2 regions of the Carnobacterium iners genome follow, and region 2 is predicted to be linked to the other one. Evidence: a T-box and tRNA genes for the amino acid it is inferred to sense, from the RefSeq annotation. Region 2 holds a T-box; the other holds one or more tRNA genes.
What was found. A T-box is a leader RNA that pairs with one kind of tRNA and senses whether it is charged. The one in region 2 lies ahead of pheS (phenylalanine--tRNA ligase subunit alpha), so its partner is inferred to be a tRNA-Phe.

Region 1 (5,992 bases), 390 kb from region 2:
CTGAGTAATTAATAACTTTCCCATTATAATTGAAAGTAATCGTATGAACTAATCTTTTTATTTTCTGGTATTTTATTGAATCTATCTGCTTTATATTTCGTTAACCTCCCTATATAATCTTCCTTTATCTTAATAGATATATTAGCCATTATCAATAATGAACTTCTCTTATGCCATTGATAGAAAATAATAACTAGCCTACTATTATTTATTCTACCGTTTAATAGGAAATAGCTCGTATAAACATAAACTAACCTTTTGCTCATTTCATTTTTATTTATTTAATTATTTTTTTCATTGCAGCTAAGACTTCATCAGGTAAAATATCAAGACCACCTGCCGCGTTTTTTTCTATTATATGGTCTACACGCATTTGCAATCTTTCATGGACCAATTGTTTATAGGTTTCATTATCAAAATCTGGTTCATATCCCTCTACACTCATGTAGCTTAAGTGTTTGATGTTACCAAAAGAATTGAATTTAGCCTTAGCCTCTACAATAGCTTCTATACTATTAAGGGTTACCGATGGTGTAATTTTTTTATCTAAGAAAAAACCAGTATTTATAATATAACAATCAATTCCATTTACCTCAAAAAGATGTTTGAATTGTTCATAATCTTCCGTTAATGGATAAACTCTAAATGGATTAGCGTAAGGAACGATAACTAATTTATTCATATCTACGCCTTCTTTTAAGCGCTCTGCTGTCGAACGTTTTGTTGCTAGTGTAGCGCCAAAACTTGCTGCTAAGGTAGGGTCATCAACTTTAATTACTGGTGGAAGGCTGTCATCTTTCATAATCCAATAAATGGCATTAATCGGTTCTTCAAATCGATCGACTCTATTTGGTGTTGAATAACGTGATTTTACAGTGCGACCATTCCCATTTCTTACATCTTCTGTTAATAGCACCTTATTATTTAGATTATCTAACGTAACAGCAACGTTCTGTACGGTTACAAAATAATCAATCTCTTCATGATCTGAAGGATAATCTTGTGTTTTATCAAAATAAGCTGGTTCTAATGCAATAGACGATCCGTCTGTTAATGAGATTATAAACGCATCATCGTGTAAAACCTCAATAGGATATTTACCATTATGCTTAGCGTGTGTCAATGTTGATTTGCCTGAACCGGATAGACCAAAAAAAGCTGATACATAATTTGTGTCATTAGGTAATGTGAATTTCTTTTGTCCTCCATGACAAGAAGCAAAACCAATTTTATGAGCTGTACCCCAGGCTAAAGTAAGTGTAGCTTTTTTTAATTCTCCAAAATAATTAAGACCCAAGATAACAGCTGTATTATGATCGGTATCGAAATAAGCTAACCCAAGTGGGTAGTCAGGATGTTTCCAGTAAGGATCAGAATAGATGAAAATATCACCTGCATCTATCTCATGTGAATTAGAATACATGTCATCATAAAAATCATTCGTTATTTGAAAATTTAACAACCAAGAATATAAATTATTTTCTTGCCCTTTCGGAACAGAGAGATGAGCTTTTATCATAAACTCTTTATCTAAACCAACATATGCACTTGCTTTATATCGTTCAGTTAAAGACCCTTGGTAAACAGCCTCTCTAGCGATTGAAGCCAATTTAACGTCCTCTTCTTTATTATTTCCTACTATTCTTCTTGCAACTGCTGTTCTACCAACAATAGCTCCACCATTTTCTACTAAAACTTTAGCAGCGTCTGGAAGACCTAATTTTTCTGGATACTTTACTAATAAATCTGTCACTATTGTACCTGGAGAATTCAAAGCTAACTTATACGCTTTACTTGTACTTATTACTTTTTTCACATTATTTCCGTACATAGCTGTCTCAACGACTGATCTTAAAGATGAAAAAATAGTGTTATCTTTTCTTATTTCTGATTTTTGAAAAGTTTCTTTAGTTGACATTTAATCCACTCCCTTATAAATAGTTGACATAATGTATCTCTATTTGATAGAAAAATGAAACGAATATCCTCCTCCTTACTAGATTACCACTGTTCATACTTACTTTAAAGCGCTTTCAATTACTACACTTATCATATCAAAAAAGACCGTTAGTTTACAATAAAAAGATACAATCATTTACTAGTGCAAAATTATACGTAAAAAGACACCAAAACATTAAGATAACTTAACGTTTTGGTGTCTTTTTTATACCGACGGCCGGAATCGAACCGGCACGCCCTCGCGGGCACAGGATTTTGAGTCCAGCGCGTCTACCAATTCCGCCACGTCGGCATGATAGGTAAACAATCAATCTATCGAATAAGGCGGTAACCGGATTTGAACCGGTGATGGAGGTTTTGCAGACCTCTGCCTTACCACTTGGCTATACCGCCATCATTAAATTGGATTGGTTAAAAAATAAAACTGGGCTAGCTGGATTCGAACCAACGCATAAGGGAGTCAAAGTCCCTTGCCTTACCGCTTGGCTATAGCCCAATAAAAAAAGGCGACTGATGGGGATCGAACCCACGAATGCCGGAACCACAATCCGGTGCGTTAACCACTTCGCCACAATCGCCATAATAAAAGGGTAGTTTTTTTAAAAATACAACACAGGGATAGTAGGATTCGAACCCACATCGATGGTTTTGGAGACCATAATTCTACCATTGAACTATATCCCTATAAAAAAAGGTCACTCTTTAAAAAAATGGTGGAGGGGGGCAGATTCGAACTGCCGAACCCGAAGGAGCGGATTTACAGTCCGCCGCGTTTAGCCACTTCGCTACCCCTCCGCTATTAAAAAATGGTGGCCTGGGACAGAATCGAACTGCCGACACCTTGAGCTTCAATCAAGTGCTCTACCAACTGAGCTACCAGGCCTTAATTTGTTGCAACGGTCTCGACGGGAATCGAACCCGCGATCTTCTGCGTGACAGGCAGACATGTTAACCCCTACACCACGAGACCTTTAAATTTTAAACATGGAGGTTGACGGGATCGAACCGCCGACCCTCTGCTTGTAAGGCAGATGCTCTCCCAGCTGAGCTAAACCTCCAGTAACCAACATGACCCGTACGGGATTCGAACCCGTGATACCGCCGTGAAAGGGCGGTGTCTTAACCACTTGACCAACGGGCCAAACTAGGATGACGGAGAGTAAGGGATTCGAACCCTTGAGACAGTGTGCACCGCCTACATGATTTCCAATCATGCTCCTTCGGCCGCTCGGACAACTCTCCAAGGTCGTTCTAATAGAACTCTCTATTCATTTATTTCCATAGATATCTATGTACTCCGCAAGCAGGATTCGAACCTGCGACATCATGATTAACAGTCATGCGCTCTACCAGCTGAGCTATTGCGGAAAAATAAAGATGCGCGGCAGCGTCCTACTCTCACAAAGGGAAACCCTTCACTACCATCGGCGCTAAGAAGCTTAACTGCTGTGTTCGGCATGGGAACAGGTGTGACCTTCTTGCCATCGCCACCACACATCTTTTAGTTATAAGAGAACGTTGTTCTCTCAAAACTGGATAGTGTTTAACTATAAGACAATAAAACTGTTTCTTCATCGTTTAAAAATGGTTAAGTCCTCGACCGATTAGTATTGGTCCGCTCCATACATCGCTGTACTTCCACTTCCAACCTATCTACCTGATCATCTCTCAGGGGTCTTACTCACTTACGTGATGGGAAATCTCATCTTGAGGGGGGCTTCACGCTTAGATGCTTTCAGCGTTTATCCCGTCCACACATAGCTACCCAGCGATGCTCTTGGCAGAACAACTGGTACACCAGCGGTGTGTCCATCCCGGTCCTCTCGTACTAAGGACAGCTCCTCTCAAATTTCCTGCGCCCGCGACGGATAGGGACCGAACTGTCTCACGACGTTCTGAACCCAGCTCGCGTACCGCTTTAATGGGCGAACAGCCCAACCCTTGGGACCGACTACAGCCCCAGGATGCGATGAGCCGACATCGAGGTGCCAAACCTCCCCGTCGATGTGGACTCTTGGGGGAGATAAGCCTGTTATCCCCAGGGTAGCTTTTATCCGTTGAGCGATGGCCCTTCCATACGGAACCACCGGATCACTAAGCCCGACTTTCGTCCCTGCTCGACTTGTAGGTCTCGCAGTCAAGCTCCCTTCTGCCTTTACACTCTACGAATGATTTCCAACCATTCTGAGGGAACCTTTGGGCGCCTCCGTTACACTTTAGGAGGCGACCGCCCCAGTCAAACTGCCCGTCAGACACTGTCTCCCAGCCAGATCATGGCTGAGGGTTAGAGTGGTCATACAGCAAGGGTAGTATCCCACCATTGCCTCCACCAAGACTAGCGTCCTGGCTTCATAGGCTCCTACCTATCCTGTACAAGCTGTACAAACACTCAATATCAAACTGCAGTAAAGCTCCATGGGGTCTTTCCGTCCTGTCGCGGGTAACCTGCATCTTCACAGGTACTATAATTTCACCGAGTCTCTCGTTGAGACAGTGCCCAAATCATTACGCCTTTCGTGCGGGTCGGAACTTACCCGACAAGGAATTTCGCTACCTTAGGACCGTTATAGTTACGGCCGCCGTTTACTGGGGCTTCAATTCTGAGCTTCGCTCGAGAGCTAACCCATCCTCTTAACCTTCCAGCACCGGGCAGGCGTCAGCCCCTATACGTCATCTTTCGATTTAGCAGAGACCTGTGTTTTTGATAAACAGTTGCTTGGGCCTATTCACTGCGGCTGACCAATTGGTCAGCACCCCTTCTCCCGAAGTTACGGGGTCATTTTGCCGAGTTCCTTAACGAGAGTTCGCTCGCACACCTTAGGATTCTCTCCTCGACTACCTGTGTCGGTTTGCGGTACGGGCAGATTGTTTCTAACTAGAAGCTTTTCTTGACAGTGTGACATCGGGAACTTCGATACTTAATTTCTCTCCCCATCACAACTTGTCCTTAATAGAGGCAAGCATTTGACTCACCTCAAGACTTGTTGCTTGGACGCACATATCCAACAGTGCGTATTCCTTAGCCTACCGTGTCCCTCCATTGTTCAAACAAAACAAACTGGTACAGGAATCTCAACCTGTTGTCCATCGTCTACGCCTATCGGCCTCGACTTAGGTCCCGACTAACCCTGGGAGGACGAGCCTTCCCCAGGAAACCTTAGTCATTCGGTGGACGGGATTCTCACCCGTCTTTCGCTACTCATACCGGCATTCTCACTTCTAAGCGCTCCACCAGTCCTCACGGTCTAGCTTCGACGCCCTTAGAACGCTCTCCTACCATAGAACCTAAGTTCTATCCACAGCTTCGGTGTTATGTTTAGCCCCGGTAAATTTTCGGCGCAGGGTCACTCGACTAGTGAGCTATTACGCACTCTTTAAATGATGGCTGCTTCTGAGCCAACATCCTAGTTGTCTAAGCAACCCCACATCCTTTTCCACTTAACATAAACTTTGGGACCTTAGCTGGTGGTCTGGGCTGTTTCCCTCTCGACTACGGATCTTATCACTCGTAGTCTGACTCCCGGATATAAATCAATGGCATTCGGAGTTTATCTGAATTCGGTAACCCGAGAAGGGCCCCTAGTCCAAACAGTTGCTCTACCTCCATGATTCTAATTCCGAGGCTAGCCCTAAAGCTATTTCGGAGAGAACCAGCTATCTCCAAGTTCGATTGGAATTTCTCCGCTACCCACACCTCATCCCCGCATTTTTCAACATACGTGGGTTCGGTCCTCCAGTGCGTATTACCGCACCTTCAACCTGGACATGGGTAGATCACTTGGTTTCGGGTCTACGACCACATACTCATTCGCCCTATTCAGACTCGCTTTCGCTACGGCTCCGTCTCATCAACTTAACCTCGCATGGGATCGTAACTCGCCGGTTCATTCTACAAAAGGCACGCTATCACCCATTAACGGGCTCTAACTACTTGTAAGCACACGGTTTCAGGTGCTGTTTCACTCCCCTTCCGGGGTTCTTTTCACCTTTCCCTCACGGTACTGGTTCACTATCGGTCACTAGGGAGTATTTA
Region 2 (5,992 bases):
CAGGATAGATTGTGCCAATTTCGGCAACTGTTAATCCACCAGCTATTGTAATTAATCCACCAATAAACCAAGCTAGCAAACCTAATCCTGGTGCACCTGCAGCTCCATAGACCGCTGTTGGCTTAAAGAAAATACCAGCTCCTATAACCGTTCCGACAACGACGGTTAAAGCCGTTAATCCTGTAACGTCTTTTTTTAACTGTCCGTCTCCCATATTTCACCTTCTTTTTTATTTTTTAAAAATAGTTTTTTACTACCTTAACACAGTAACCATAACTCTGCTATCTTTTTTAAATTTTTTTACTTATAAAAAAAGCTTTGCTGTTAGGCAAAACTTCTTTTTATTTTGAAGCTAATAAATATTACCTAATCACTGCATCAAACTGTTTAACTAATGCCTGAACGACTTTTTCAAAGGCTTTTGTGACTTCTTCTTCTATTAATGTTTCTTTGGGATTCAAATAAGATAAAGTATAAGCTAGTGACTTTTTACCTTCATTAATTTTATCTCCTTGGTACAAATCAAATAAGCGAACCTGTCTTAAATATTTCCCGCCTTTTTCGCGAATCAATTCTGTTAGCTGTTGGTTCGTAATGGTTTCATCAACTAGTAAAGCGATATCCCTTGTCATACCTGGATATTTTGGAATACCCGCGTAAATAGTCGGGTGCTTTTCTCCTTCAATAATGGGATGCAAATTTAATTCAAAGACATACGTTTCTTTTATTTCGTATTCTTTAGCCATTAAAGGATGAATTTGACCGATAAAACCGATCGATTGCTCTCCCAAATAAATGGCCGCTGTTCTGCCAGGATGCATCCCTTCACGGTCTTTATCTGTTATAAATGTTAAGGGTTCTGTTAAACCATATGTTTCAAATAATCCTTCGACTATTCCTTTTAAATTGAAAAAATCTACTTTCCCAGCTTTTTCTTGCCAGCTATTTTCTAGTAATGAACCCGTTAAAACACCCGCAAGATGCTCTTCTTCTATCGGCAATAAGCTGCCCTCGTTCTTATAAAAGACGCGTCCAATTTCATATAAAGCTACGTCAGTATTTTTACGAGCCGTATTGTAGTGGACATTATCAAGTAGTCCGCTAACAAGGTTCATTCTTAAGGTACTACGATCTTCACTCATTGGGAAATCCAATTTAGTAGCGTCACTTTCACGCATAACAAATTGTCCAGCTTTTTCTGGCGTTGTAAGAACATAACTAATCGCTTGAGATAGTCCTGATCCTTCTAGGTAATGTCTGGTATGACGGACGATTCGTTGTTTGTCATCTAGTTTACCTGGAGTAGATTCAATAATCGGCAAAGTTGAAGGAAGATTGTCGTAGCCATAAATACGAGCAACTTCTTCTAACAAATCTGCTTCAATTGAAATATCCAAACGACGAGGTGGAATAGATACTTCAAACAATCCATTTTCTTCACTAACACTAAAGCCTAGGCGTTTGAAAATAGATAGAACTTCATCGGTCTTTATAGCTGTTCCTAAAGAGCGATTTAGTTTTTCTAACGTAATAGAAACAAGTATATTTTCTACTTCTATGTTGGAAACAACAGCTGCTCCACTGACAACACTACCACCTGCTAATTCTTCTATTAAAGCTGCTGCATGAGCACTAGCAGATAGAATCGTTGCCTGGTTAATGCCTTTTTCGTAACGAGAACTGCTTTCGCTACGTAAGTTAAGTTCTTTAGCTGTTTTACGAATAGCTACTGGTTCAAATAAAGCTGACTCTAATGCAATATTCACTGTATCTTCTTGAATTTCTGTTCCCAATCCACCCATAATACCCGCTAATGCTACTGGTTTTTCACCGTTTGTAATCACAATCATCTCGCTTGTTAATTGACGAGTTTCACCATCTAGTGTATCCAAATTTTCGCCTTCTGCTGCTCGGCGAACAAGAATTTTTTTTGATGCTAGTCGATCATAATCAAATGCATGTAGAGGTTGGCCATATTCTAATAAGATATAATTTGTGATATCAACAACATTATTCAAAGGACGAATACCTGCATTCATTAACTTCGTTTGAAGCCACATTGGACTTTCAGCAATCTTCACATTTTTAATGATTCGCATACTGTAAAAAGGTGTATCTTCTTTATCAGCAATCGCTAGATTAATATAATCTGCTATTTTTTCATTTTCCATTTCATTTAATAGAACCTCTTTAAAAAGAGGTTTTCTATCGTAAATAGCCCCTACTTCATGAGCAACTCCTCGCATGCTTAATGCATCTGCTCTGTTAGGTGTAATAGATAAATCTAAAACAGCATCATCCATTGCTAAATAAGAAAAGACTGGCTCTCCAGGAATAGCTTCACCGGGTAATACGTAAATCCCATCTGCGTATTTTTTAGGAACGACTTTCTCAGAAAAGCCTAATTCTGATAGAGAACAAACCATTCCGTTCGATGCTTGACCACGCATTTTACTTTTTTTAATTTTCATATTGCCTGTAATTCTTGAACCTGGTAAAGCAACAATAATTTTTTGGCCTGTTGCAATATTTGGAGCACCACAAACGATTTGTGATAATTCTTCTTCGCCAATATCTACTTGACAGACGTGTAAATGGTCTGAATCCGGATGATCTTCTACCTTAATAGCATGACCGACAACAATTTTTTTCAAGCCCGTTTCTGGAACAAAAATATCTTCTACCTCGATACCTGTCCGTGACATTTTATCTGCTAAACCTTCAGGTGTGATACCCGTTAAATCTAAATACTCTGATAACCATTGATACGATACATTCATGAGTTTACTCCTTTACCTTAAATTGATTTAGAAAACGAACATCATTTTGATAAAAATGTCTGATATCATCGATTCCATATTTTAACATCGCTACACGATCTGGCCCTAAGCCAAAAGCAAACCCACTATATTTAGTAGAATCAATACCCGCCATTTCTAAAACATTCGGATGGACCATTCCTGAACCTAAAATTTCAATCCAACCTGTCTGCTTACAGACATTACATCCAGATCCCCCACACTTAAAGCAACTTACGTCAACCTCTACAGATGGCTCAGTAAAAGGGAAATAACTTGGTCTCAGTCTGATTTCACGTTCAGCACCAAATAACTTCTTAGCAAAAACTTCTAGTGTGCCTTTTAAATCGGCCATTGTTATCGCTTCTGAAATAATTAGACCTTCAATTTGATGGAATTGATGTGAGTGAGTAGCATCATCACTGTCTCTTCGGTAAACTTTACCAGGGCTAATCATTTTTAGTGGTCCCTTAGAAAAATCATGTTTATCCATCGTTCTAGCTTGAACAGGTGAAGTATGGGTGCGCAGTAACGTATCTTTGGTAATATAAAAAGTGTCTTGCATATCACGAGCTGGATGGTGTTTAGGCAAATTCATTCGTTCAAAATTGTATTTGTCTTCTTCAACTTCTGGCCCTTCGATGACTTGGTAGCCCATTCCAATAAATAAATCTTCTATCTCTTCCATAATTTGCGTTAATACATGTGATTGTCCAGTTGAAACTTGTTTACCTGGCAAAGTTACGTCAATAGCTTCTCTTGCTAAATCACGGTTAATTTTTTCTAACTCTAATATTGCTTTTTGACTTTCTAATTGAATGGCTATAGCGTCTCTAACTTCATTAGCTGCTGCACCAATGATAGGGCGTTCTTGTGCTGAAACATCTTTCATCCCTCTTAGTACTTCTGTAATGGGACCTTTTTTCCCTAAATAAGCAACACGGACTTGGTCAAGCAAAGAAAGACTTTTTGCTTGACCAATTTTTTCAAGGGCTTCTTCTTTCAAAGCCTCTAATTTTTGTTTTAACTCCATACCGTTCTCCTTTTTTGTACTTTATTTTATCTATTTTTAGACACAAAAAAAGCCTCATCCTTAAAAGGGACGAGGCTACATATCGCGGTACCACCCTTGTTTAGATTTAAACCAAGCTTAAATCTACACTTCATTTACATAACGGCGTATACCGGATCTTTTTTCATTACCTAACGTAAATTCCAAAGTCAACTACGGAAGTGAATGTTCATTTGGTCTTCTAGACAAATACTTTCAGCCTCGGGTATTTGTTCTCTCTTTTAGATTATACCAAATTACTTTTTTCCATTATCATTTTTAATTATCTATTTTATTTTTTCATCCTAAATCAGTTTACCTAAAGGATGACAGAGAGTCAAGCAATTATTAGAAATTAGACTCCTCCACACAAACCCAAACATCAGCCCAAATTTGTACAGCTTTCATAACGTCTTTTAAGTCTTTGCCTTTATTAGTCAAACTATAGGCTACTCGCATAGCAGCATTGGGATCAACTGTCCGCAAGACTAGTCCCTCTTGTTCTAGCTCTTTTAAGCGTTCTACCAGCACTCGATCACTAACATTAGGGATAGCTGAAGCAATATTTTTAAATCGCTGGGGTCCTTCTAATAACACATCAATGATTAGACCCATCCATTTTTTTCCTAAGATAGAAAACGTGCGTTCAAACTTAGGACAGATTTCTTTTTGTTTAGAATCACATTCATTTTTTTGATCTACTTCTTTTATTGCCATAGTATTTGCTCACCTCTTTATTTTATTATATCATTTTTGGTTATTCATAGTAAGTAAACTAGTTTTTTTATTGGATTTTTTTTCTTACTCTAACCTACTTATATCAGAAAAAAGTTTTCTCACCGAATTATATGGTGAGAAAACTTTTTATTCTATTCATTCGATTAGCTTTTTAAGATTTCAGCCTATGCTTGGACAGTTTTTAGTCTTGCCCACATATTTTTCAAACGATTATTTACTTTTCCAGACAAAGGAACCGCTACTTCTTTTACAGCGCAATATTTATCTACAAAAGTTACGATGTAACTTTCTTTGTATTTCGGTAAGGCTACTGTTGCTAGCCACATATGTTTGATGATGATATCGCATTCTAATTCATTTAACTCAGTAATTTTCTTAGCATTCTCACAAGCCATACGTGGATGAACGTAAGCATGAGTTCCTTCATTAAACTTTGTTGTTCTCCAGTCGTAGTAAAATAAATCATGAAGTAAACCAGCACGTGCAGTTGATCTAGTATCTAAACCATATCTTTTTGCAATACGGTAACTAAGATAAGAAACGCTAATCGAGTGTTCTAGACGTGTTGTAAAGTGATGTTGGGTATACTCTTTTAGTTTTTTTACTTCTTCACGATCGAGTAAATCTTCAATTAAGGCTACATATTCTAAATCTTGCTTCCATTTCAGCTCAGACATTCACAGACTTCCTTTTCTATTCTATAGAGTTTAGAAATTTCTTCCTAGTAAACTACATGATACACTTTTTTTATTTGATTGAGAAGCCTTATAAGTTAATTTTAGCTATTGTAACTAAAACTTAATATGTTAAGTACAGCTATTCATAAATTATTTATTTTGTTAAAGCAAACATTAAAATACCAGCAGCTATCGCTACATTTAGCGATTCTGCTTGACCCGTAATAGGAATATAGATATTCTTTGTTGTTTTTTCTAATAACTTTTTGTCCATTCCATTTCCTTCATTGCCCATTACTACGGCAAAAATCGCTTGCGGTGGAATATCTCGATAAGAAACAGCTAACTCGTTTAATTCTGTTCCATAAACAGGAAAGCCTGCATTCTTAAATAAATCAAACCACTTAGTTAACTCATCTCGGAAAATAGGGATATGAAAATGACTCCCCTGCATCGAACGGATCACTTTATTATTATATAAATCAACCGTTCCTTTACCTAAAACAACACCGCCAAAGCCTGCTGCATCAGCTGTTCGAATCATGGTTCCAAGATTGCCAGGATCTTGAACATTATCTAAAAATAAATAAGGTTTTTCTAGTATAGGTATTCGTGAACTGTCTTTTTTTTCAACAACAGCAAAAATCCCTTGAGTTGTTTGAGTTTCGCTCAGCTGCTTAGAAATTTCTTTTGAAATAAGAACTTTCTTATCTTCAGGTAGAGAAATC

Region 1: it has a tRNA-Phe gene. The T-box ahead of pheS (phenylalanine--tRNA ligase subunit alpha) is inferred to sense a tRNA for this amino acid. The anticodon was not compared.

What each region holds. Positions count from the first base shown of each region.
Region 1 is NZ_FXBJ01000002.1:2,096,429-2,102,420, forward strand. It holds gene B9Y54_RS10000 (phosphoenolpyruvate carboxykinase (ATP)) at 278-1,918, opposite strand; tRNA gene B9Y54_RS10005 (tRNA-Leu) at 2,168-2,251, opposite strand; tRNA gene B9Y54_RS10010 (tRNA-Cys) at 2,282-2,352, opposite strand; tRNA gene B9Y54_RS10015 (tRNA-Gln) at 2,384-2,455, opposite strand; tRNA gene B9Y54_RS10020 (tRNA-His) at 2,465-2,537, opposite strand; tRNA gene B9Y54_RS10025 (tRNA-Trp) at 2,573-2,643, opposite strand; tRNA gene B9Y54_RS10030 (tRNA-Tyr) at 2,671-2,754, opposite strand; tRNA gene B9Y54_RS10035 (tRNA-Phe) at 2,767-2,842, opposite strand; tRNA gene B9Y54_RS10040 (tRNA-Asp) at 2,857-2,929, opposite strand; tRNA gene B9Y54_RS10045 (tRNA-Val) at 2,945-3,017, opposite strand; tRNA gene B9Y54_RS10050 (tRNA-Glu) at 3,029-3,100, opposite strand; tRNA gene B9Y54_RS10055 (tRNA-Ser) at 3,113-3,201, opposite strand; tRNA gene B9Y54_RS10060 (tRNA-Asn) at 3,255-3,327, opposite strand; rRNA gene rrf (5S ribosomal RNA) at 3,339-3,454, opposite strand; rRNA gene B9Y54_RS10070 (23S ribosomal RNA) at 3,544-5,992, opposite strand, start outside.
Region 2 is NZ_FXBJ01000002.1:2,483,810-2,489,801, forward strand. It holds gene B9Y54_RS11870 (APC family permease) at 1-214, opposite strand, end outside; gene pheT (phenylalanine--tRNA ligase subunit beta) at 363-2,780, opposite strand; gene pheS (phenylalanine--tRNA ligase subunit alpha) at 2,785-3,831, opposite strand; T-box leader at 3,894-4,132, opposite strand; gene B9Y54_RS11885 (winged helix-turn-helix transcriptional regulator) at 4,198-4,566, opposite strand; gene B9Y54_RS11890 (HD domain-containing protein) at 4,752-5,264, opposite strand; gene B9Y54_RS11895 (TrmH family RNA methyltransferase) at 5,419-5,992, opposite strand, start outside.